DNA from 2 places in the Neobacillus sp. GCM10027624 genome. Region 2 is predicted to be linked to the other one. Evidence: predicted binding sites of a transcription regulator. Region 2 holds the regulator's gene; the other holds the start of a gene.

Region 1 (12,542 bases), 350 kb from region 2:
AATCCGTAAGTCCGCTTATTTCTGCTGTCAGCAATATCAATCGCTTCATTAATGATTTCTGCTTGTCCATTAAAATCATCTAACCAGGCATAAAGCTTATTCATTTGGACGGTCGATAACCGGCAAAGCACTTTTTCAAAGTAAACGATTGGATTTTCTGTTGTAGTAGTATCTTTTTTATTTTCATTATTACCATTATTGTTTGTGTTCACTTGTTGTTCATTTGCTGTCCATTTGTTGTTCATTTGTTGTTCATTTTCTTGGTTAGTAAACTCTGAACCCCTTGATACATAAGGGTACCCTTGCATATTTTGTTGTTCATTTTTCTGTTCGTTTTTTTGTTCTATCTGATGAAACCCTTCAAATGTGCTGTTCATTTGTTGTTCATTTTGTTGGTAGCTATGCCAGTTAAGTATTGATACGACGCTGAATTTTGTATATGATTTGATGTTCACGAAGGAATTAGATTCTAAGAACTTCATCCATCGCCAAAGAGTGCTTTCAGGCACTATATCCGATTTTTTTGCTCCGCGATTAAATTCAGCAAAAAGTGAATGTCTACCGGTTACAAATTGCCCTGGCTTAAGTTTAATAATTTGTTTACCGACCAATTGTTCATGCTCTTTATGCGAAGCTTCCAGAAGGCAGAGCATCCACAATTTTAAAAGTTTAGGATCCTGCCATACTGGATTGTTCATGATTTTCCTGTGGATGCTTACCCACCCTTGCAAAGCTTTCACCGCCTATGTGCTTAATTAAGATTTATTCGTTCTTTTCATCATCAAATTTCGCCATTTGGGTGAAAAAAGATGGAGGCTTTATCCTCCTGTGTTTGATCTTGATATCAATTCTTCCTGAATTAGTTCCAATAATGCTTGTTGCCGTTCTATATACTCAGTAACTGGATTACCTCCGGAAACGTGTGAACCAATTCTCTGAAAGGTATCTTCTGCTAATATCCTTAATCCATCGGTCGAAATGTTAGGGATACTTGATTTCCAATAGGAAAGGTTCATGGGACAAACACCATCTTTCCAGTAAGTTTTTGAATTTCACTTTTAAACAAATCCGCATCCGAATTTGTATCTGAAAGATGCAGCAACCATATTTCTTGGACCTTTGATAAGTCATTCGCTTTAAAAAACTCTTTCGCATTTTCTAAGCTGAAATGTGATCTCATAAGCCGTTTTTTTCTGCCATTATCGATAAATCCATGAATGACATTTTGATTTAAAATATCCATGGAGTAATTTGTTTCTACCATGATGTGTGTAAGGCCGCTGAATTTGTACCGGATAAAATAGGTATCAGTCGCAAATAACAATTTCTCTTCATCCTGATTAGCTAGTAAAAATCCAATCGGTTCAGAAACATCGTGCTCCACTTCAAAAGGAAGTATGGTCCACGTGCCGATTTTGAATTGTTCCCGGGCTTTTACCGGCTTAATTCGATGATGGGTAATATTAAGAGTCTGGATAGTGCCTTTTGAAGCGTATACGTCGATTCCAGCCTTTAAAACATCCTTAATCGATTTAACATGGTCATTATGTTCGTGTGTGACCAGGCATCCGGCAATCGATGACGTTTGAAAATCAAGTCCTTTTCGAATATCTTTAAAACCGATTCCACAATCCAAGAGGAGGGGGGTAGTACCGTCTGTCACTCGATAACAATTCCCCTTACTGCTGGATGCTAAGGCTTTTATCTCAATCAAAACGCTGGTCCGCCTGTTTCAACTAATTCAGGCTCCTGGACGATTGTTTCTTCGGGCAATTCCTTTTGTTCGGTTCGTTCTTCAAATTCCACATCGATGATTTCACCATTTGCATTGTTTTGAATTTCCTCTGCTAATTGTGCCTCTTCTGCAGAATCGTCCGCCCGGTTAATATGCTGCATTACCAAGCTGCTATCATCAGACGCATTCATGAATTTTTTACAAGCACGATTAATGACCGTCTTTTTCGCCATTTCTTGCTTAAATTCATCGTGCGTAGATCCTTCTTTTTCAACCGCTTGCCCCTTGGCCCAAAATTGCGCTTTGCTCCAAGCCTTTCGAAGTTCATCAATTGTCATTAACTCGTGATATACTGTACCGTCCGCCATTACGATAGTTGCATAAGCACCAAGGATTTTATCTTTGTTGATGTTTCCGAATTTCTGTTTATGGGTAAGATTCGTAATACGGCCGTTTATCATTTCGTAATCCACGTCATCACCTTCATAAATGACAGCAGCATCAATGCTTTTAGCTCCGGTAACGCGTTTGGTAACGGCCATAGTTCCAAAATAAGAACGCTGGAAAGTCAATTGATTACCGTAAACAATGAAGTAGCCTTGTTTTTTGGTTGGATTTAAACCTTGAACCACCATGTCCAAAAGTGCATTCGCCACACTATCTTTTGTACAAACCTCTAATGCCGCTTTTTGATTTCTGTCCTTTGTAGTTTGTAGAATCAACCATGCTGATTTCATTGCATTTTCCGGACTGTAGTTAGCCGGGAAGTGAAGCTCATTCTTTTCTTGGAATTCCTTTACCTTTGCCGCAACAACATCCACTGTATCTTTTTTAATTAAAGCTAATTGATTACTCATTCTTCTTCCTCTCCCTCTTCATAAACAAATTTGACTTTCTTTCCATTGTTTTCGATTAAGAAACTTTCAAGAAAACTTGCTATATCACCGGAAGAGATTAAATCTCTCCCGATGATTGCATCCTCCGGACATTCCCATAGTGGATGGACACCAAAAATCTTTTTGCCATTTACCTCTAAGGTGTCGTGAGTAGCAAAATCTCTATCTTCCCAGCTTCTTACTTTGACAATGACTACCGCACTCATGCGACAACCTCACAATCGACAGTGATTAATGAATCATCAACAGGTTCAACTCTTAAAGATTTATCCTGTTCGGAAACGACCAAGCTAATAGTTTGAGCATTTGTATCAATAAATTTGGTTACTGCTTCCGCATTATCGATAAAAATTGGAGCAGAGAATCCGTAATGCTCGGAAAGGGTATTAATAATATCCAAACCAACATTGATTTTGGCTGCGTTATTCAAGCCTGAACTGTATGGCACTCCAAGATATGTAGTTTCACATACTTCTGTAAGACCGCCATTTATTTGTTCGGAAAACAGCTTGAATTTTGCGTATTTAAACTTGCTGTTAATCTTTTCTTCAAGAAGATTTACCTTGGTCCGGATAAATTCTTCTGTAAGGTAAAGTTCCTCTTCTAGCTTTTCAAACTCGGCAGCAAGTGTTCTCTCCTGTGACATCAATTCGTTAATCCTGATTTGCGATTGATCCGCTAAAGAAAACTTTCCTAATTCACCTTGAAGTTGATCACGCATAACCTTTAATTCTGCGACCTCACCGTATATGGATTGAATGGATTGCTCTCCAGCTTCCCTTAACTCGCGAATTTCAGCGACAATGGCGTTTTTCTCTGTCAGTTTAGCTGCATACTCAGGAACCTCCAGAATGTCCACGATAGTAATTTCAATATCCGTTAATTGATCTATCATTTTTCCAACAAGCTCTTTTTTCTCTTGGAGTTGACCTTCAATTTTTAAAATTTCTTTATCGAATTCTTCATTCGCTTTCCTTAATTCCTCGAACTTTTCTTTCGACTGCTTCCCCTTTTTATTGATCACTTCTAAACGTTCGGATTTATTTTGATTAAAGGAAGCTAGCGCCTTATCTCTAACCACTTGGATTTGCTCTTCTGGAAGCGACTGACCACATGTAGGGCAACTGCAATCTGACTCATGGGTGAAAACTTGACTGTTAATTTCATGCCAATCTTTTCGTAATTGCTCCATGTTGTTATTCAAATCTTTTGCAGCGACCTGGTTCATTTGCTTACGTTGTTTAAAAGTATCAACCTTAGATTGAAGGATGGTAACATTTGAATTTTCTTCTTGGATGCGAGTCTTTAACGAATAAACTTTTTCATTCGAATTAGCCTGGTGCTCTTGTTTTATCTGAAGCAAAGCAATTTCGATTTCTTGAATAGCCTTTTGTTTTTCTGAAATGGCACTTCCGTTGCGAATGTTGTTGATCAGAGTCATTTTTTCATCAATATCACAATTTAAACGGTCAATTCCTTTTTCTAATGATTGCTTTTCAACACCATCCAACTGAGGTAATGAGCGTTTAATTTCATCGATACGGACTGGAATTTTGTCGAGCTCTTTATTAATTTCAGAGCGACGAGCTGCAATGACTTTTCTGTGATCCTCGATGCCTCGGCCATTAAGTATTGCTTGAAGCTTGGACAATTGTTGATTAGAGGAAATGACCTCCTCTGTTGTTATGTCTCCACAAATTTCTAAAAGGGTTTTCCGGCGATCCTGCCATTTAACCTGTTCATTGAAATAAGATGGGCTTGTAAGCAGTTTAAAAATATCTTCTTTGATGATGGAATCTACTTTATCGGTATACTCTTTCTTCTTCACTGGAACTCCATCAATATAGTAATCAGTGGTATGGCCCGTAAATTCTTGCTTGGCCGAACCGCGTTTTTTGGTCCATTTCTCTGAAAATACTTTGCGAAGCGTTAGAGTTTTATCGCAATAATCGAATGTAGCTTCGACCTCATGTTCAAGGCCGTGAAGCTCCTTTCCGTCGGATAATGTTTTAAGTGCAAAATCCTTTTTGTTTTGGCTATCTTTATCGAAAAACAACCAGATAAACGCATCGAACAAAGTAGTTTTACCTGTTGCGTTATCTCCGTAAACAGCCGCGTTTTGGCCGTTTATTTCAATGGTGAATGAAGCTACACCTTTGAAGTTTTTTAATGATAGACGAGTTAATGTTAATTGGTTCATACTTTTGCCTCCTCTTCTTTTTCTTCAAAGAAAATTGCTACGTTAAGACCATCATCGTAATTTTTGATTTTGAACCAGTGGGAACTTTCACGAGAAATTTCTTTATACGGAATATTGACCATTTCACTAAGTTCAACAGCAACCTTTTCCGCAGATCCTTTATCATCGAAACGATGGAAACTAATATCGATCACGCCGCCTAATTCCAAAGCTTTAAGGACAAACGCTAATTTTTGTTCAACACTCATTTCATTTCCTCCTCATATTTGGACTTGCTACCTGAATGAGGTTCATATAAAATCTAAGTAGGTTATTGTTTTGGACGTTGATTTCTGACATAGAAATCGTTGATTTTATATGTCCCCTTTTAAAATCCCTGTTCGCACCAGGGGTTTTTTAATTAGCGATTTTAAATTCAAAGTTGTATTGTTCATGCAGATACTCTTCTAAACGATTTTCTTCGATAACATCAAAACCATTTTTATCGACGACCCAGCCGCCTTTAAAGATGAAATTCAATTTTTCAATACAATACTGCTTCAAGTGTTCTTTTAAGATGATTTCGTCGAAGTTGTCATGATCGATAGAAATTTCATCCCCTTCAAGTACTTCTGTACCATTGAAACTACAACCCCAATGCTCCGGCTGCGTAGCTGCATTTCGTAAATCCTCAAGCCTTAATCGAATATCAGAATGTTCCATTAGCAATTCACCCCTTTCAGATTTATTTCAAGTGCCTTCAGTATTAACAGAATCTGTTTTCTTTCCGGGACACTGGAGCAGAAGAAGATTTCCGTTGCTTTTTCTTCTGGTCCTTTATCGACTTCATAACCGACATAAAGCGCTTTACAAAGGACATCTAACGGTAATTTGTTTAACTGTTCTGTGTTGCCTGAAAAGATATCCTTGATGCGCCATTCCACGATTGATTCCTTTTTTCCGTATTCCAGCGCATGTTCTAAAGCTTCCGCTTGCGCCTTGGATATTCGAACCTTACTCATTTTCTTCACCCCCATTAGATTGAAATCTTTGAAAAGTCATTCCAGCGAAAAACGCAACAATTATTGCTACTAGGAAATCGGTTAGCATTAGGACAACACCTTCTTTGGCACAAACGCTTCAATGTATTTCAATGCTGCTTGTAAATCCTTTCGCTTAATATCCTTGTAGCTAGTAACACCAAACCGATTGCGAATTTCTCGATAAAGTTCAGCGAATAATGGTGGCCGTAGTTCCTTATCGCTTTCTAATTCATAAACCCTGGAAGCAATTCCGATTTGTACCCTCCTTTGTTCCCCGTGATCCAAAGTGATTTGGTTCTCAATCATGCCGCGAACCTCTTTTACTTCCTCTTTTACAGCTGCAATTTCCTCAGATGATTCGATGGATAGTTTCATTGCAGCGACTAGTTGTTCTCTTTCGGTCAAAGCTCTGATTTGTTTCTTAACTGTGTAATAATCATCAACCAACGTTTCATACGCTTCCCAAGATTCATCGGTGTTTAATGATTTTGCGTGGAGCCATGCTCCTTTTTCAGTCCAGAGATAAAGTACAGAAGTAAATTTAAGGTTGCCGTCAAATTGTCGCGACCCTTTAAAAGCTTTTAACTCTTCCCCGGACAAAGCATAAAAATGTTTTCCTTGAACATAGCGATCAGAATTACGTTGAAAATTCCGGTTAATTATTTTTGTGTCGGTTCCATATGCTTCCGCTAATTGCTGAGTAGTTAAAACCCTTGCTCCGTTCTGTTCAATGACCTTTAGTTCGTTCATTTTCTTCTCTCCCTAGTACGAATAGGATATTTATTATTTTGATTGAAACTCTTTCTTCCGTTTTTCCAATTCCTTTGGCAACAAATCTTTTAAAGCAATATCAATTAGAATTTTTGATTGCTGTTCATTTAATTGAATTTGCATTACTACCCTCCCCTCATGAAAGAACCTGGTGCTGGATAAAATAAATCGAATTTATTTATTTGCCATTTTGGCAATTTGTTCATCAAAAAAAAGTTCTTCAATTGGAACATTTAGGACTCTTGCAACAACTGCCAACTTTTCTGCAGGAAATTTAATACGACCTGTTTCAAGATAGTAATAGCCGTTAAGGCTGTCATACCCTAGTAATTCCGACATCTTTTCAAGAGAAATATTTGCAGTTTTCCGCAATAATTTTATTTTTTCGATGTCTACTCTAATGGTTTTCAAATAATCACCGCCTTTCAAATTTGCCATATTGGTAACTTATATCCCAATAATAATTTACCATTTCGGCAAAGTCAATAATAATTTTACCGTTTTGGCAAAATTATTTCTTACCATATTGGTAAGTGTTAAAATAAAATTAAATTAATATATAGAAAAAGGTGTACTATATGAGTATTTTGGGGAAACGCCTTAAATTTCTACGTGAAAAATATACCTATTCTCAGAAACGCGTTGCTGATGCAATCGGGATTTCGAACGTACAGCTGTCTAGGTATGAATCTGGAGATAGAAACCCTGATCCAGAGTTAATTGCAAAATTTGCAGATTACTACGAAGTGACTACTGACTTTCTTCATGGTAGAACAGATAATCCAAGTGGACATACTGATAAAACTATCAATACTGCATTCAGTGATTTCGATGATATAACTGAAGAAGAAAAAGAATACCTGGAGCGCCAGCTAGAGATTTTCCGCGACTTAAAAAACAAAAACAGATTGTAAAATCGAAATTAAATTCATAATAATAAATTAACACGCATCATTGCGTGTATTTATTTTAATTCTCATTTAGTATTTTTGACCTATAGGTAATAAATTAATGAGTAATCGGAATTATTATGGAGGTATTTCAAAATGAATCTAAAAGAAACATTAGAAATGTTAAATAAAGTGGTACATGACAATAAGGATCTAATAAAGAATGAAGAATCAACTAAGCAATTTTTAATTTTACCCTTACTTAGAGGTCTTGGATATGATACATATAGTCCACAAGAAGTAACACCGGAATTCACAGCTGATTTCCATAAAAAAAATGAAAAAGTGGATTATGCCATCTCAATAAATCGCGAACCCAAAATTTTCCTTGAGGCTAAGTCCATTAACACTAAAATTAATAAAAGCGCTCCTCAACTAAGTAGATATTTCAGTACATTTCCCAGTGTTCGATTAGGGATTTTGACAAATGGTATTGAGTATCACTTTTTTACTGATTTAAATAATGCAAATATTATGGATTCAACTCCATTTTTCACTTTTAATATTACGGAATATTCTGAAGAAGATTTTAATCATTTGGTTAAATTTTCAAAAAATCTTTATGACTATGAAAGTATTAAATTCTTAGCAGAGTCTCTTATTTACTCTCAATCTTTTAAAACCGTTATTAAAGAAATTTTTGAAAATCCAAATGATAATTTTATTAAATTCGTTATTAAAGAAAGATTTAAATTTAAAGTAACTCAACAGTTTATTAATACTGCGCGTCCATTAGTTCATAAATGTATTCAAGAATCTATAGCTGAAATCGTCAGTGAAAAATTTGATACTCAAGTACATAATCAATCAATGCAAGAAATTGCACTTTCTGTTGAAATTGATGAAAAGCCACATGAAGATAAAAAGATCTATTATTCCCATAAAGAACTGGAATCATTAGGTACCTTTGAAGAATTTAATAATGTTAAAGTGGTTCTACCTAACACAGAGTCCTATAAAAGGTTATTAAAGCTTTCAGCAGAAGAATACTCTGTTGAAAAAGGTAATCCATTAAGTGATTTCTTCGTATCATCTGTTCTGGTCCAAGCGAATACCATCGTCGGATATTTAATAGGACAATACTACAATCAACAACAAGACACTACGTTATATACAGTTAAATCTAACGAAATTTCCAATTTCTTATTAAAAAACCCAATTGTCGGAGAACAGGGTTTTATTAATGCGCGTTTGGGATATAGAACTAACAAGAATACCAATGAAAAAACTTATTACTTGAAGAGCTGCTTAAGTAATCTCTCATTTAGAGATATTCCAAATCTTGTTTCAAAAGTGGACAATATTGATGAGTTTTTTAGTTTTCTCCAATAACTAATAAATAAGATGAATAATAAAATAAATATATGCACATTTCTGCATATATTTATTTTATATATTACTGGGTTATTTACCCATAATTACATAATTTTATAGGAGGAGTTATCATGGAGGTTACCGGAGTTAACGGGCAATTAGAACTGAAGGAGAACAAGATCGTTATCAAAAGAAAAGGCATGCTGGCGAAAATGTCTCAGGGGCTTAAAGGTGATAAGGAAATCTTAATTAAGCAGATATCATCGATTCAGTTTAAAAATGCCGGTACATTTACAAACGGATATATTCAATTCGCTTTTTCAGGTGGGAAAGAAACAAAAGGTGGCCTTGTGGATGCTACCCAGGACGAAAACACAGTAATGTTTAATAAGAAGCAGGCTGGTGATTTTGAAAAATTCAAAGTAGCAGTTGAAGAAAAGATTGATCTGCTGAGTCAGCCTATCCAGCAGGCTCCTCAAACTGATATTGCGGACCAAATAAAGAAACTTGCAGATCTAATGGCTATTGGAATCCTCACAGAAGAAGAATTTAACGCTAAAAAGAAACAGCTACTCGGGATTTAATTCAAAAAATAAATCTAATTATGATGGAGTAAAAACAGCACCTAGAACATAGTTGTTTTAGGTGCTGTTTTGAGATTATTAAAATCCATTACAAATAAAATCAATCAAACACAAACAAACGTTCCATTTTTTGTTTGAATTTTATATAATAAAGGTGACAATTTATGAGAAATCGAAAATTTTACATTGCAAAAATTAATATTCACGGTAATATTTTTAGCCAAAATCTTGAGGAGTTAATATCTAATCATATTCCTAGAGTCCTTCTTAACCCAAAAGATTCAAAATTTAATACTTGGAACTGGTCTTTTACAGACGTTGAGGAAAAATTTATCGATAATAAGAAAGTTATCACTGGTAATGTAACCAAATCTAAGTTAAAAAAGCAAAAATACAGAGTTGGTTCAAAAACGATTGAAGAAATTCCTGAAAATGAAATTGCTGAAACAGCCTTCTTTGTTTACGACCCGTCCAGTGAATTACTTGTTCATGAATCGAACGCATCCATTTCTGCTGTTGAGTTTAGAAATTTTTTTACTATATTGCTAAGTAGGGATCCTTACATAGGAAAGGTAATCATAAAACCAATACCTGTACCATATAAAATAAAACAAGAATTAAAATCTTACGATAAGGTTACTCGTATTTCTTTTCACCTAATCCATCCTAACCCTGGAAAAAAGGAATTCAATATTTTCAATCAAATAATACATGATACCAAACTAAAGGAACTCGATATCACATTACAAAATCAAGACGGAATAAATATTTATGAGAATGATGAAACAACTGAGGATTTCAATGGAGTTATTGAAGACGGAATTAAGCTTGTTGAAAAGGGATATGGAGAAGTAGATTTAAGTGGATATAATGAACAAACAGTTATTGGTAAGCGTAAGGACCGTAAAATAAAGAAAAAAAGAAGATTTTTATCAAAAAATTCAGTTGAAGTATTAAAAACAAATGAAACAAATAAAAATGATCTTATTCACAAGATTGCTGATTTTATGAATACTTTCTTATAAAAAAATGAGGGTGAGTGAATTATGAGCATAAATGGCTCTAGAAAAGATAAGGTCACCTATGAAGAAACTACTTTTTTTGGTTTATTAAAAATTGGTGGATTTAAAGAGTTTATAACTTGGTCAATGCTCTATTCAATTTTATTAACTGCCGCATTATTTCTTATTGTCCATTTCAAAGGAAAAGGAACAATATATGATTTAGCAAAAGCCATTTCCCCAATAGAATTAGGGGCATCGGCGACCATATTTAGCATAGTTTTGGCTGCTCTTGCGGTTACGATAAGCTTATTTCATCCAACATTACTCCCAGCACTGCTTAAAGCTAAGCTATTGCATAAATATTTATTTCCTTTTTGGAAAGTAGTTGCAATGTGGGGACTTAACCTAACATTTAACTTAGTTATTATCATTTTTACAACTATCGATCTCAATCTATATAATTTTATAGAATACATCTTTATTTTGAATACTTTTTTATTTATATACTCAACACTTTATACTGTTAAATTAACTGGTTTAGTCATTCAATTAACACTTCAAAGAGCACAATTATAATTTAAAGCAAAAATGCCCACAAACTGGGCATTTTCTTTTTATTGTAAAACAGAACATATATTCGTATAATAGGTATATAGAAACGAATGTTCGGAGGGGTTTTGATTGTTAAGTGGATATATTCTCACAGATACAGAGAGAAAAATAGAGAAAATGTACAGGGAAAGAAGTATTCTAACTCCTTCCGATTTAGATATTCGAAATGTCGCAAGTCTTTTCAATATGGAATTAAGTTTTTCAGAAGGTCCACAAAGAGCAATCTGGGACGAAGAGTTTACCGTTATTTTTTTAAATCGTGATCAGGCAGAAGAAAAGCAACGTGAAGTCTTTTTTCACGAACTCGCACACCCTCTTCTGCATTGTGGGGATCAAACCAAAATGAGTTTTAAGTCATTTCGTGAACTGCAAGAGAACCAGGCGAATCAATTCCAGCTGTATGCAGCCATCCCTTTTTTCATGTTAAAAGACCTGGAGCTCCCGCCATATGAATATCAAATGGTTCAACTTATACAAAATGTGTTTAAGGTAACAGGTGACTTAGCCAAAAAGCGATTAGAGCAAATAAAGCGTAGAATCATCCAATCAAAAATGGATAAGTGCATTTTTAACGTTGCTGAAAGAAAGGAAGTTTATGAAACAATGGAAACCTATCCGCAATTAGAAGATTTATTTTCTCCAACTGAAATCAAGCAATTTTTTAAACCTATCAAAAAGGTAAAGACGGTGGTTTATTTTGATGATTCTAACGGCAGCCGCACTCCACTTTGGTATTGCATCGAATTTAGCCGCGGACAGATTAATTGGAGCAAACAATTCAAACGCTTCCCTATTGATGCTAATTTGGAATTTGTATCGATTATAGAATTTGAACATAAAAAAAGCGATGCACCGGTCCCAGAATTAAAGCTGCTTCCCTCTTACCCGAATGATTTTGTAATCAATATGAAATCGTTGAAGGAAAAATTAAAGCTATATGACGTGGATCCGTACAATGTTCGGAGATTTGTAATCGACGTGAAAGAACTGGAGCATCTGCTTCAATTGGACATCGTAAGCAGTAAATTGCAGCTATTTCCAGCAATTAACTAATAACGGTATTCAATATTAGTCCTATAATTAATTTCGGAGGTGATTATTATGAAAGCTGCATTATACCCACGAGTTTCAACCGAAGAACAAAGCAAGGAAGGGTATTCCTTAGCAGCGCAATTAGAAAAAATGAGAGCATTCTGCTTTTCTCAGGGTTGGACTATCTATAAAGAGTATACAGAGGAAGGTCGTTCGGCCAAGGATATGGATAGGCCCCAGCTGCAGGCGCTTCTTTCTGAATTAAACCATTTCGATGTTGTGCTTGTTTATAAGTTAGATAGGCTTTCCAGAAACGTCGGAGACATTAACTATCTACTTGATACGTTTGAGAAAAATCATGTTGCGTTTAAAAGTGTAACAGAGCAGTACGACACAACCACATCACAAGGTAAGCTGCTAAT
Region 2 (12,542 bases):
AGCCGGACCTCCTATATGAGACAGCGCTTATCGGATTATCAATGGACCGAGAGGAACTGTATAAGCGAATTAATATGCGTGTCGATTTAATGATAGAGGAAGGGCTTTTAACAGAAGTTATAAAACTCCATGACCAAGAACTAAGGGATTGCCAGTCCATCCAAGCCATTGGGTATAAGGAAATTTATGATTACCTTGATGAAAAAATCAGCCTCGAACAGGCGATTGAAAACCTCAAACAAAATTCACGCCGTTATGCAAAAAGACAGTTAACTTGGTTTCGGAACAAGATGAGTGTACAATGGTTTGATGTAACAGAAGTGCAGAATTTCCCGAAAAAATTAACGGAAATTTCACATTATGTTGAAGGAAAGCTACAAGTAAAATCGAATACATATTAGTAGAGATAAAAGAGGAGGATATACTAATGAAAACAACCATTAATATTCAGGATCAATTTTTAAACCAATGCCGGAAGGATAACACCCATGTAACCGTATTCCTATTGAACGGTTTCCAATTAAGGGGTCAAATCAAAGGCTTTGATAATTTTACAGTCCTGTTTGAGTCTGAAGGAAAGCAGCAATTGGTTTATAAGCATGCCATTTCAACCTTTGCTCCGCAAAGAAATGTTCAACTTGATTTGAATGCGGAATAAAATCCAATTATAAATTTGAGCCCAAATCTCTGGGCTCTTTTTTATTTTTCAAAATAAAATGTATAAAAACTGAATACACATAGATTGAGGGAATAGTGATTATTTTGAGAGCAGACTGTTTTTCAGATTGAGAGGTGAAAGCTTTGGATCAACAATTCCGAGAGAAAAGTAACGGTCAAATAAGAGTTGTCCTCAACACACAAAAGAAAAAAAACATTCCAAAAAAAATGCCTGACTTTCAAGTTGTTCCAAAGGAAATCCCCCCCGAGCATTCGGCTTTAATTGAAATAGAGGAAGAGCTTGGTGCTTTGGTTGGCATGGATGAAATGAAAAAAATGATAAAAGAAATCTATGCCTGGATTTATGTCAACAAAAAGCGGGAAGAAATGGGTTTAAAGGCAAAAAAACAAGCCCTTCATATGATGTTTAAAGGAAATCCCGGAACCGGTAAAACGACAGTGGCCAGATTGATTGGCAAACTTTTTCAAAAAATGAATGTTTTATCAAAGGGGCACTTAATTGAGGCAGAACGGGCTGACCTTGTCGGGGAATATATCGGTCATACTGCACAAAAAACACGCGACCTTGTGAAAAAAGCGCAGGGTGGTATTTTATTTATTGATGAAGCCTATTCCCTAGGGCGCGGCGGAGAAAAGGATTTTGGCAAAGAAGCGATTGACACGCTTGTTAAGCATATGGAGGATAAGCAGCATGAGTTTATTTTAATCCTTGCCGGCTATTCTCGGGAGATGGATTATTTTTTAACCTTAAACCCCGGTCTCCATTCGCGGTTTCCTCTTGTGATTGATTTTCCCGATTATAACATCGAGCAGTTGTTGGAAATTTCTAAACGAATGCTGGCTGAAAGAGAATATACTTTCAGTCATGAAGCCGAAAAAAAGGTAAAAGATCATTTAATTTGGGTTAAAGCGGTGTTGAGTCCGACTAGTTTTTCAAATGGCCGTTATGTGCGAAATATTATTGAAAAATCGATCCGGGCCCAAGCGATGAGGCTGCTAATGTTAAATTCATATGATCGGCATGAATTAATGACGTTGCGAAGCAATGATTTGATTTTTGAGGAAGATTAGAAAGAAAGACGGAGATTCAATCCCCGTCTTTTTCTTATGTACCGTTTAAATTATATAATCGAAATTTTTTTCTATATAAATAGAAAGAGTGATGACTTTTATAAATAAAAAAACCTTTCTCAAATATATGGGAAAGGTTTAATAATGTCCAATTCTTCGAATCGGCAGTTTCCAATCGAAGGTATAAGAACAGACTCGTAAAACGGTCACGATTGCAAATAAGGTATATAACTCCCATGGACTAGATGCAATCTTTAAGCCAATGATGATTCCAGCTAGAATCGCCCAAACGGCATATATCTCAGACCGTAGCACAATCGGTTTTCGTCCTGCTAATAAATCACGAATAATCCCACCACCGATTCCCGTTAAAACAGCAGCGACGATAATTGCACTTATGGGATGGTGCATGTTAGAAGCATAGATGGCTCCTTGAATGGCGAAAGCTGAAAGTCCAATCGCGTCAAATAAATTTCCCCATTTTTGCCATTGCTTCAGTAAATTTGCAGGAAACAAAAATACCGCTAATATAGCAATAATGGCTATTTGAAAAAGTAATCCCTGCTCCCATAAGGCCGATACAGGGACACCAATTAACAAGTTTCGAATCGCACCACCGCCAAAGGCTGTAACAATTCCTAAAATAAAAACTCCCAAAATATCATATTCTTCTTCCATTGCTACAATTGCTCCACTGACAGCAAAAGCAATTGTACCAATCATACTTAGCACTTCCCAAGTCATTTCTTCTCATTTCTCCCCAAAATTTCTTTTATCTAAAACATTATATAAAAATAATATATTAATATAAACAAATATGATTTTAACATTTAAAGGTGATAAATCAACTGATTTTTGGTGGAAATTAGAGAATTTTGGAATGATTTGATATGATGATGGAAGAACTTTTCGAAAGGAAGAATGCTGATGGAAAATACGGAGACAAAGGAAACCGTTGAAAAAGCAATTCTTGTTGGATGCCAAACACAAGAGATGGACGATTTGCGTTTTCAATATTCGATGGATGAATTGGCCTCCTTAACAGAGACAGCACAAGGTGAAGTCCTGATTTCGGTTGCTCAAAAACGTGAACGCATCCATCCAGCTACATACCTAGGCAAAGGGAAAGTCGAAGAATTAAAGGCATTAACGGAAGAACTTGATGCCGATCTAGTCATTTTTAATGATGAACTTTCCCCTAGCCAAAAGAGAAATTTAGCAGGGGAAATCAGTGCTCGGATTATTGATCGAACCCAGCTGATACTTGATATCTTTGCCCAAAGGGCACGTTCAAAGGAAGGAAAATTACAGGTAGAGCTCGCACAGCTCCAATATCTTTTACCGCGCCTAGCCGGACAGGGCACGGCTTTATCCCGTCTTGGTGCCGGAATTGGAACAAGAGGACCAGGGGAAACAAAGCTCGAGTCGGATCGGCGTCATATCCGCCGCAGGATTGATGATATTAAAGGACAGCTCTCTGTGATTGTCCAGCATCGAGACCGCTACAGAGAGAGACGAAAGAAAAATAAAACCTTTCAAGTCGCCATCGTCGGCTACACGAATGCTGGAAAATCAACTTTGTTTAATCGTCTATCCGAGGCAGAGTCCTATGAAGAAAATCAGTTGTTTGCAACCCTTGATCCGATGACTCGGAAGTTAATTTTACCAAGCGGGTTCCTTGCCTTAATTACCGATACAGTTGGTTTTATACAGGATCTTCCGACCACCCTGATTGCTGCCTTTCGCTCCACATTGGAAGAGGTGAAGGAAGCAGATCTGCTGCTTCATGTTGTCGATATGTCCAATCCTGATTATTTTCATCATGAAAAAACAGTTAATAAACTGCTTGAGGACTTAGAAGTTAAAGATATCCCGCAATTAACCGTCTATAATAAAAGGGATCAGAAGCACCCGGATTTTGTTCCGACTGCAAATACCCCATCTGTTTTTATTAGTGCATTTGACAAAGAGGATCGGAATGAGCTAAAAAGAAAAATGGAAAGTGTCGTTATTGAAGCGATGGTTCCATATCAAGTGGAAGTTCCATCGACTGAAGGAAAGCTGTTGTCTTTATTAAAAAATGAAACCGTATTGCGTGATCTCAGTTTTAATGAGGAAAGTCAGCTATATCAATGCCGGGGATATTCACTTAAGGACCACCAGATTACAGGACAATTAGAGAAATTTAAAGTGTAGAATAGGAGATACAAAATGTTTCAACAGTTGAAAAATGGGGAAAATCTTCAGCCGATTGTCAAGGAAGTAGAGAGACAAGTTGCTGAGGTACATAAAAGGATTGAAGAAAGAGCTGAGGTAAATCAGTTTCGAGTGTTGCAAAGTTATCAAAAACATAAGGTAAGTGATTCTCATTTCATCCCGACAACAGGGTACGGCTATGATGACATTGGCCGAGATACATTGGAATTAGTCTATGCAGATGTATTCGGGGGAGAGGCAGGTCTTGTCCGCCCGCAAATTATTTCCGGCACCCACGCGATTTCCATTGCATTATTTGGAGTACTCAGACCGGGTGATGAGCTTTTATATATGACCGGAAAACCATATGATACGCTTGAAGAAATTGTTGGGATTCGCGGGAACGGGGTCGGGTCGTTAAAGGAATTTGGGATTAGCTATGATAGTGTATCTTTAAGTAGCAGGGGTTCAATTGATTGGGATTCGGTTGCAGCTAAAATCAAGCCGAATACCAAGATGATTGGTATCCAACGTTCAAAGGGCTATGCAACCAGACCATCGTTTACGATTGCTGAAATCAAAGAAATGATTACATTTGTTAAAGAAATCAAAAGCGATGTTGTCGTGTTTGTGGACAATTGCTATGGTGAGTTTGTTGAAGAATTGGAGCCGTGTCATGTTGGGGCCGATCTAATGGCCGGGTCCCTGATCAAAAACCCTGGCGGCGGAATTGCCAAGACGGGCGGCTATATAGTTGGGAAAAAACAGTGGGTTGAGGCTTGTTCTTACCGGATGACTTCACCTGGTATTGGCGCAGAAGCCGGTGCTTCTCTTTACAGTCTTCAGGAAATGTATCAAGGGTTTTTCCTTGCTCCGCATGTGGTGGGGGAAGCTGTGAAGGGTGCTGTGTTTACTGCGGCTATGCTTGAAAAATTGGGGATGAATTCATCACCAAAATGGGATTCGGAGCGGACAGATCTGATTCAAGCGGTACAATTTGATGACCGCGATAAAATGGTGGCTTTCTGCCAGGCCATTCAATTTGCCTCGCCGATTAATTCACATGTCACTCCGTATCCTGCTTATATGCCTGGCTATGAGGACGATGTGATTATGGCGGCCGGAACCTTTGTTCAGGGAGCTAGCATTGAGCTGACGGCAGATGGTCCAATCCGGCCACCGTATGTGGCTTATGTTCAGGGCGGTCTCACCTATTCACATGTTAAAATAGCTGTTTGCCTGGCAGTGGATCGTTTGCTGGAAAAAGGATTAATTCAACTAAATTAGCTGAAACTATGAGGGTTGCTACTTGTGGCGGCCCTTTTTCGAGATTTTATAATCGGGCTAAGTGCCGGTGAAGGTGAAAACGTTGTTTGCGTGAGAACTTTGAGGTGTTCTAGGTGCCCGTGAAGGCGAAAAAACCGATTGAGCGGGAACTGACAAGGTAACATAGTGCCCGTGAAGGTGAAAAAATCGGTTGAGCGGGAACTATCAATGCCTTATAGTGCCCGTGAAGGCGAAAAAATCGGTTGAGCGGGAACTGACAAGGTAACATAGTGCCCGTGCAGGTGAAAAAATCAGTTGAGCGGGAACTAACAAGGTAACATAGTGCCCGTGAAGGCGAAAAAATCGGTTGAGCGGGAACTGACAGGGGCTTATAGTGCCCATGAAGGTGGAAAAATCGGTTGAGCGGGAACTGACAAGGTAACATAGTGCCCGTGAAGGCGAAAAAATCGGTTGAGCGGGACCTAACAAGGTAACATAGTGCCTGTGAAGGCGAAAAAATCGGTTGAGCGGGAACTAATAGATCACATAGTGCCCGTGAAGGCGAAAACACCGATTGAGCGGGAACTGACAAGGTAACATAGTGCCCGTGAAGGCGAAAAAATCGGTTGAGCGGGACCTAACAAGGTAACATAGTGCCTGTGAAGGCGAAAAAATCGGTTGAGCGGGAACTAATAGATCACATAGTGCCCGTGAAGGCGAAAACACCGATTGAGCGGGAACTGACAAGGTAACATAGTGCCCGTGAAGGCGAAAAAATCGGTTGAGCGGGAACTGATAAGATCGCATAGTGCCCGTGAAGGTGAAAAAATCGGTTGAGCGGGAACTGACAAGGTAACATAGTGCCCGTGAAGGTGAAAAAATCGGTTGAGCGGGAACTGACAAGGTAACATAGTGCCCGTGAAGGTGAAAAAATCGGTTGAGCGGGAACTAACAAGGTAACGTAGTGCCTGTGAAGGCGAAAAAACCGATTGAGTGGGAACAATCAGGGCCTCATAGTGCCTCCAAAGATGAAAAAATCCGTTGCCCGGGAACTAAAAAAACCTCTCAGAACATATGAACATAAAAAATTATATATAAATGGCACTATGTATATTTTAAAATAATACCGTTACATAATAATACCCATCATTGAAATCTAAAAATTTTCAAATAAAAAACCATGTTAGAAAATCTAACATATGATTGACATATTTTCTAACACCAAATATAATAACAATATGAATTACGAAAAGGGAGGCGAGGATAGGTGAGCGGAAAAGAAATTCGCCGTTCCATGCCACTGTTTCCCATCGGAACAGTCATGCAGCTAACGGAATTAACTGCAAGACAAATCCGATACTACGAAGAGCACGAATTAATTTCTCCAGCAAGAACGGATGGAAACAGGCGTTTATTTAGTTTAAATGACATTGACCGGCTTTTAGAAATCAAGGATTTAATTGATCAAGGGGTCAATATGGCTGGGATCAAACAGCTATTCCTTGTGAAAGAGCAACAAACCAATATTATTCAACAACAGGCTGAAAAATCCAAACGTGAGTTAACGGATGAACAGCTTAGAAAACTACTTCGCAATGAATTGTTGCACACGAACAAATTAAGCCGTCCAACTTTAAGACAGGGAGATATGTCACGCTTTTTCCATTAATCATTTAATTATTAATAGGGGGTAATAAAATGGCTAAGTATACTAAAGCAGATATTCAACGTTTGGCACAAGAAGAAAATGTTAAATTTATTCGTTTACAATTCACAGATATCCTTGGAACGATTAAAAACGTCGAGATTCCAATCAGCCAATTAGAAAAAGCATTAGATAACAAAATGATGTTTGATGGTTCTTCTATTGAAGGATTTGTACGGATTGAAGAATCTGATATGCGCCTTCATCCTGACCTTGATACTTGGGTTGTTTTCCCTTGGACTGCGGAAAAAGGTAAAGTTGCCCGCTTAATTTGTGATATCTATACTCCAGATGACAAACCTTTTGCCGGAGACCCACGTAATAACCTTAAACGTCTTCTAGCAGAGATGAAAGAACTTGGCTTCACAAACTTTAACCTAGGACCTGAGCCGGAATTCTTCCTATTTAAATTAGATCAAAAAGGTGAACCAACTCTTGAATTAAACGACCAAGGCGGCTACTTTGACTTAGCACCAACCGATTTAGGGGAAAACTGCCGTCGTGATATCGTTCTTGAGCTTGAAGAAATGGGATTTGAAATTGAAGCTTCTCACCATGAAGTAGCTCCTGGACAACACGAAATTGATTTTAAATATGCTGATGCTGTAACAGCTTGTGACCAAATTCAAACATTCAAACTTGTGGTAAAAACCATCGCACGCAAACATGGTTTACACGCAACATTTATGCCGAAACCATTATTCGGTGTGAATGGTTCAGGAATGCACTGCAACCTATCCCTATTTAAAGATGGCAAAAATGCATTCTTTGAGCCAACTGGTGATCTTGAACTAAGTGATACTGCACGTCAATTCATTGCTGGAATCTTGAAGCATGCTCCAAGCTTTACAGCTGTAACAAACCCAACAGTAAACTCTTATAAGCGTCTTGTACCTGGTTACGAAGCACCTTGTTATGTAGCATGGTCTGCACAAAACCGTTCACCATTAATTCGTATCCCGGCTTCACGTGGAATGAGCACACGTGTAGAAGTGCGCAGCGTTGACCCTGCAGCAAACCCATATCTTGCTTTAGCTGTTCTTTTGAAAGCAGGTTTAGATGGAATTAAAAATAATTTAACTCCTCCTGCGGCCGTGGACCGCAACATCTATGTAATGAGCAAAGAAGAAAGAATCGAAGAAGGCATCATCGATCTTCCTGCAACATTAGCACAAGCATTGGATCAGTTAAAAGCCAACGAAACTATGGTCGCTGCTCTTGGTGAACATATTTTCGAACATTTTGTTGAAGCGAAAGAAATCGAGTGGGATATGTTCCGTACAGTAGTTCACCCATGGGAAAGAGAACAATACATGTCTATGTATTAATACAAAATAACTCCTAAGCACATTGCTGCTTAGGAGTTTTATTATTATGCAAGTAAGCTTATGGGATTTAGGGGTTTGCATTTAATCTGAACCATTTTGCTTGAATTGCTTATAACCGGTCAGAACTAAATCACCACCAATCCCTGCGGTAATCGAGATGGTCATTTTCTCAACATAAGAATTAGGGGAAATATACAAAACAAGAAGCAGTGAAGCAAAGGCGCCAAGAAGCATTTCTTCTAAAAACCCAAGATAAATGAACTTTTTTGTCTTACGCGGCATGATGATTTTTCCATGCTTTCGAACATGTCCAAGAATTCCAACTACACCACCGATTATGAAAGAGAAAATAATGCCTTTTAACACAGTTTCTCAACCTCCTTAAGCCTAAATTTTTGACCTAAGGTAAATCTTGGTGTAATTCCATTATATTAAAATTGTAATCTATAAAAAATGGGTAAAAAATACTGAATTTTCAATATTTGTAAAATAAATATAGTGAAATCCCTATAAAAAAGAGTCAGCACATTATTTTGTACTGACTTTTTTTATTAATGTATATGTCGATAAACTCCAATCACTTTTCCCAAAATAGAGACATTCCTTAAAATGATTGGTTCCATTGCGGAATTTTCCGGCTGAAGGCGAATATAATCCTTTTCTTTAAAAAATCGTTTACAGGTTGCCTCATCTTCCTCGGTCATTGCGACAACAATATCACCGTTATTAGCGGTTGGCTGCTGTTTTACAATGACATAATCCCCATCAAGGATCCCTGCTTCAATCATACTTTCACCCATAATTTCCAACATAAATACGTGTTCATCAGATGGAGCAAGTCTTTCGGGAAGTGGAAAATATTCTTCAACATTTTCTATCGCTGTAATCGGAAGCCCGGCGGTTACCTTACCGACAACAGGAACATTGACAACGTTATTTCTTGGGATTTGAGCTGTTTCATCTACTTCTAAAATTTCGATTGCTCTTGGTTTAGTAGGGTCTCTTCTAATAAGCCCTTTACTTTCTAATCTAGCTAAATGACCGTGAACGGTAGAGCTGGAAGCAAGACCGACTGCTTCACCGATTTCCCGAACAGAGGGTGGATACCCTTTTTTCTTTACCTCGCCTTTAATGAAATCAAGAATATCCTGCTGCCGTTTAGAAATTTTAGCCATGGTAATTTCCACCTCGCCACTAGTAATTGTTACCTTAATTATAGCATGTTCGCCAGTTTTATACAAACATAAGTTCGAATATTATTGACAACAAACAGATGTTCGGATTATAATAAAATCAATTAAACGAACATATATTCTGTCGAGAGGTGTTTGTAATGAAAAAAATATGGACCAAATACTCATTTTCTATTATTCTAATTGGATTAAGCTGCCTATTTGCTTTTATACTTTCGATTGATTTTAGTTCATCCGCAAATGAACGCTATAAAAAAATAACTGTTTCCGAAGGAGATTCCCTTTGGAAAATTTCTAAGGAATACTCAAATGAGCATTCTCTTTCCAATAAGGAATTCGTAAATTGGGTTAAACTCCATAATAAAATAGAAGATGAAAACATTTATCCTGGTGAAGAGATTGTTATTCCCGTTAATAAGAAAACCTTATCTACTACAGAGTTAGCAAGTGCTGCTGAAGAATAGAAAGAGAGATTAAGTATGAAAGCAATTATTTATTGCCGAGTGAGTACAACAAAAGAGACACAGGAAACCTCACTTAAAAGGCAAGAGGAAGAACTCATCCAGCTCGCTAAACAGTATCAATTTGATGTTGTATCCATCATTAAAGAACAAGCAAGTGGTTATGAACTGGAAAGGGATGGGATTCTTCAACTGCTTCAAACAATTAAAGATGAACCGATCCAGGCCGTATTAATTCAGGATGAAACGAGATTGGGCAGAGGTAATGCAAAGATTGCTCTGTTGCATTGTATTTTAAAAGAAGATATAAAGCTTTTTTGTATATCACACAACGGAGAACTGCAGCTTTCTGAATCAGATTCAATGGTGTTACAAATTGTTGGGATGGTAGAGGAATACCAGCGCAAGCTCCATAACATCAAAATAAAGCGTGGTATGAAAAGGGCAGTCCAACAAGGATACAAACCTGAGAAAAACCTTAAGAATCTAGGAGAACACTCAGGCAGGGAAAAAATTGATGCACCTATTGAAGAGATTGTCAGGCTAAGAAAAAACAAATTGACCTTTGCTGAAATTGCCGCTACCTTAAGGGGATTTGGTTATAATATTTCAAAAGCAACCGTACATAGACGATATCAGGAATATATTCAAACAGAAGAAGATTAAACATTTACCTTGTCAGACGGAGCTTTTTCTAGTAAAATCAGTTGTCATGGATTTAGTATTTATGATAACTTGCTTCGAAAGGTGGGTTTAATTTGCTTTCAAAGGAAAAATTAGCGAGAATTAATGAATTAGCAAGAAAATCAAAATCAACTGGATTAACGGAGCTAGAAGCAAAAGAACAATCAAAATTAAGAAGTGAATATTTAGCTGCTTTCCGTTCTAATATGTTAGATACATTAACGAATACCAAAATTATCGATCCACTAGGTAATGATGTAACACCTGAAAAAATCAAAGCTAGAAAAAAGAATAACTTACATTAAAAAAGGGCAGGAATACATTTTTGTATTCCTCTTTTACATATTAAAGCGCTTTCTGTGGGAAAATAGAAAATGATAAGGCTTACAAAAACTAATTTTGATGCAATTAGTTGAATAAATCGGAACGGGACTATAATATTATTGGTGTACTTATAATCCTATTATTCAGGAAAGGATGTAATTTATGTTTGATATGATTGATGCTTTATCGGTAACGTCCATTCGCACACTTTCTATTGATGCGATTGAAAAAGCTAATTCAGGCCACCCTGGAATGCCAATGGGTGCTGCACCAATGACTTATACATTATGGACTCGCTTTATGAACCATAATCCCAAAAATCCTCAATGGTTTAATCGTGATCGTTTTGTATTATCTGCTGGACATGGTTCCGCGTTGTTATACAGCATGCTTCATTTGTCCGGTTACAATGTAACAATGGATGATTTAAAGCAATTTCGTCAATGGGGCAGTAAAACACCTGGCCACCCGGAATATGGTCACACTGAAGGGATAGAAGCAACGACAGGACCACTTGGCCAAGGTATTGCCATGGCAGTCGGAATGGCAATGGCAGAGCGCCATGTAGCAAGTGTTTATAACAAGGATAAATATGAACTTGTGAATCATTATACATACAGTATCTGTGGTGATGGTGATTTAATGGAGGGTGTGTCTGCAGAAGCTGCATCACTTGCAGGCCACTTAAAATTAGGCCGTTTAGTTGTTCTATATGATTCAAATGATATTTCTCTTGATGGAGATCTAGATAAATCATTCTCTGAGAGTGTTAAAGAACGTTTCCAAGCCTATGGATGGCAGTATATTCGTGTAGAAGATGGCAACAATCTTGAAGAAATTTCAAAAGCCCTAGAAGAAGCGAGAAGTGATTTAGATCGTCCAACCATGATTGAAGTGAAGACAGTCATTGGGTATGGTTCACCAAACCGCGCAGGAACTTCCGGTGTCCACGGTGCTCCATTAGGTGCGGCTGAATTAAAATTGACAAAAGAAGCTTATAAGTGGACCTTTGAAGAAGACTTCCATGTACCACAAGAAGTATATGAAAACTTCCAGAAGCTTATTGTTGAAAATGGAGAAAAGAAAGAAAAGGAATGGAATGACCTTTTTGAACAGTACAAAAAGGAATACCCTGAACTTGGTTCACAGCTTGAGAAAGCATTAAACCATGAGCTTCCAGAGGGTTGGGACAAAGATATTCCAGTTTACCAAGAGGGGAAAAGCCTTGCTAGCCGTGCATCTTCAAGTGAAGTGCTTAATGGTATTGCGAAAAATTTACCAATCTTAATTGGCGGCTCTGCAGACCTTGCTGGATCAAATAAAACTTTAATCAAAGGCTCTAATGACTTCATGCCTGATTCCTATGAAGGCCGTAATATCTGGTTTGGCGTTCGTGAATTTGCAATGGGAGCAGCAATGAACGGAATTGCGCTTCATGGCGGTGTTAAGGTATTCGGCGGAACATTCTTTGTTTTCTCGGACTACTTACGTCCATCCATTCGTCTAGCTGCTTTAATGGGATTACCAGTTACGTATGTATTTACCCATGACAGTATTGCGGTTGGGGAAGATGGTCCAACACATGAGCCAATTGAACAAATTGCCGCATTGCGAGCAATGCCGAATCTGTCCCTCA

The links. The regulator LexA, encoded in region 2, represses DNA repair genes until DNA is damaged. The targets are predictions, from matches to a motif close to CGAACATATGTTCG.
Region 1: the regulator LexA is predicted to act here: its motif matches at 11,103-11,116, upstream of ACFQZ9_RS09020 (ImmA/IrrE family metallo-endopeptidase).

Annotation. Positions count from the first base shown of each region.
Region 1 is NZ_JBHTHD010000003.1:823,996-836,537, reverse strand. Features, by position in the region: gene ACFQZ9_RS09100 (DnaD domain protein) at 1-698, opposite strand, end outside; gene ACFQZ9_RS09095 (hypothetical protein) at 819-1,016, opposite strand; gene ACFQZ9_RS09090 (MBL fold metallo-hydrolase) at 1,013-1,714, opposite strand; gene ACFQZ9_RS09085 (recombinase RecT) at 1,711-2,592, opposite strand; gene ACFQZ9_RS09080 (hypothetical protein) at 2,589-2,837, opposite strand; gene ACFQZ9_RS09075 (coiled-coil domain-containing protein) at 2,834-4,831, opposite strand; gene ACFQZ9_RS09070 (hypothetical protein) at 4,828-5,079, opposite strand; gene ACFQZ9_RS09065 (YqaI family protein) at 5,228-5,533, opposite strand; gene ACFQZ9_RS09060 (hypothetical protein) at 5,533-5,832, opposite strand; gene ACFQZ9_RS09055 (ORF6N domain-containing protein) at 5,920-6,603, opposite strand; gene ACFQZ9_RS09050 (helix-turn-helix domain-containing protein) at 6,799-7,035, opposite strand; gene ACFQZ9_RS09045 (helix-turn-helix domain-containing protein) at 7,203-7,538, shown strand; gene ACFQZ9_RS09040 (type I restriction endonuclease) at 7,671-8,906, shown strand; gene ACFQZ9_RS09035 (DUF4429 domain-containing protein) at 9,020-9,472, shown strand; gene ACFQZ9_RS09030 (DUF4747 family protein) at 9,637-10,497, shown strand; gene ACFQZ9_RS09025 (hypothetical protein) at 10,519-11,052, shown strand; gene ACFQZ9_RS09020 (ImmA/IrrE family metallo-endopeptidase) at 11,158-12,141, shown strand; gene ACFQZ9_RS09015 (recombinase family protein) at 12,190-12,542, shown strand, end outside.
Region 2 is NZ_JBHTHD010000003.1:475,478-488,019, forward strand. Features, by position in the region: gene miaA (tRNA (adenosine(37)-N6)-dimethylallyltransferase) at 1-401, shown strand, start outside; gene hfq (RNA chaperone Hfq) at 428-658, shown strand; gene spoVK (stage V sporulation protein K) at 802-1,749, shown strand; gene ACFQZ9_RS07285 (trimeric intracellular cation channel family protein) at 1,888-2,493, opposite strand; gene hflX (HflX GTPase family protein) at 2,677-3,945, shown strand; gene ACFQZ9_RS07295 (methionine gamma-lyase family protein) at 3,961-5,232, shown strand; gene ACFQZ9_RS07300 (MerR family transcriptional regulator) at 6,479-6,880, shown strand; gene glnA (glutamine synthetase family protein) at 6,910-8,244, shown strand; gene ACFQZ9_RS07310 (DUF4257 domain-containing protein) at 8,326-8,610, opposite strand; gene lexA (transcriptional repressor LexA) at 8,796-9,419, opposite strand; gene yneA (cell division suppressor protein YneA) at 9,578-9,901, shown strand; gene ACFQZ9_RS07325 (recombinase family protein) at 9,917-10,564, shown strand; gene ACFQZ9_RS07330 (DUF896 domain-containing protein) at 10,657-10,887, shown strand; gene tkt (transketolase family protein) at 11,069-12,542, shown strand, end outside.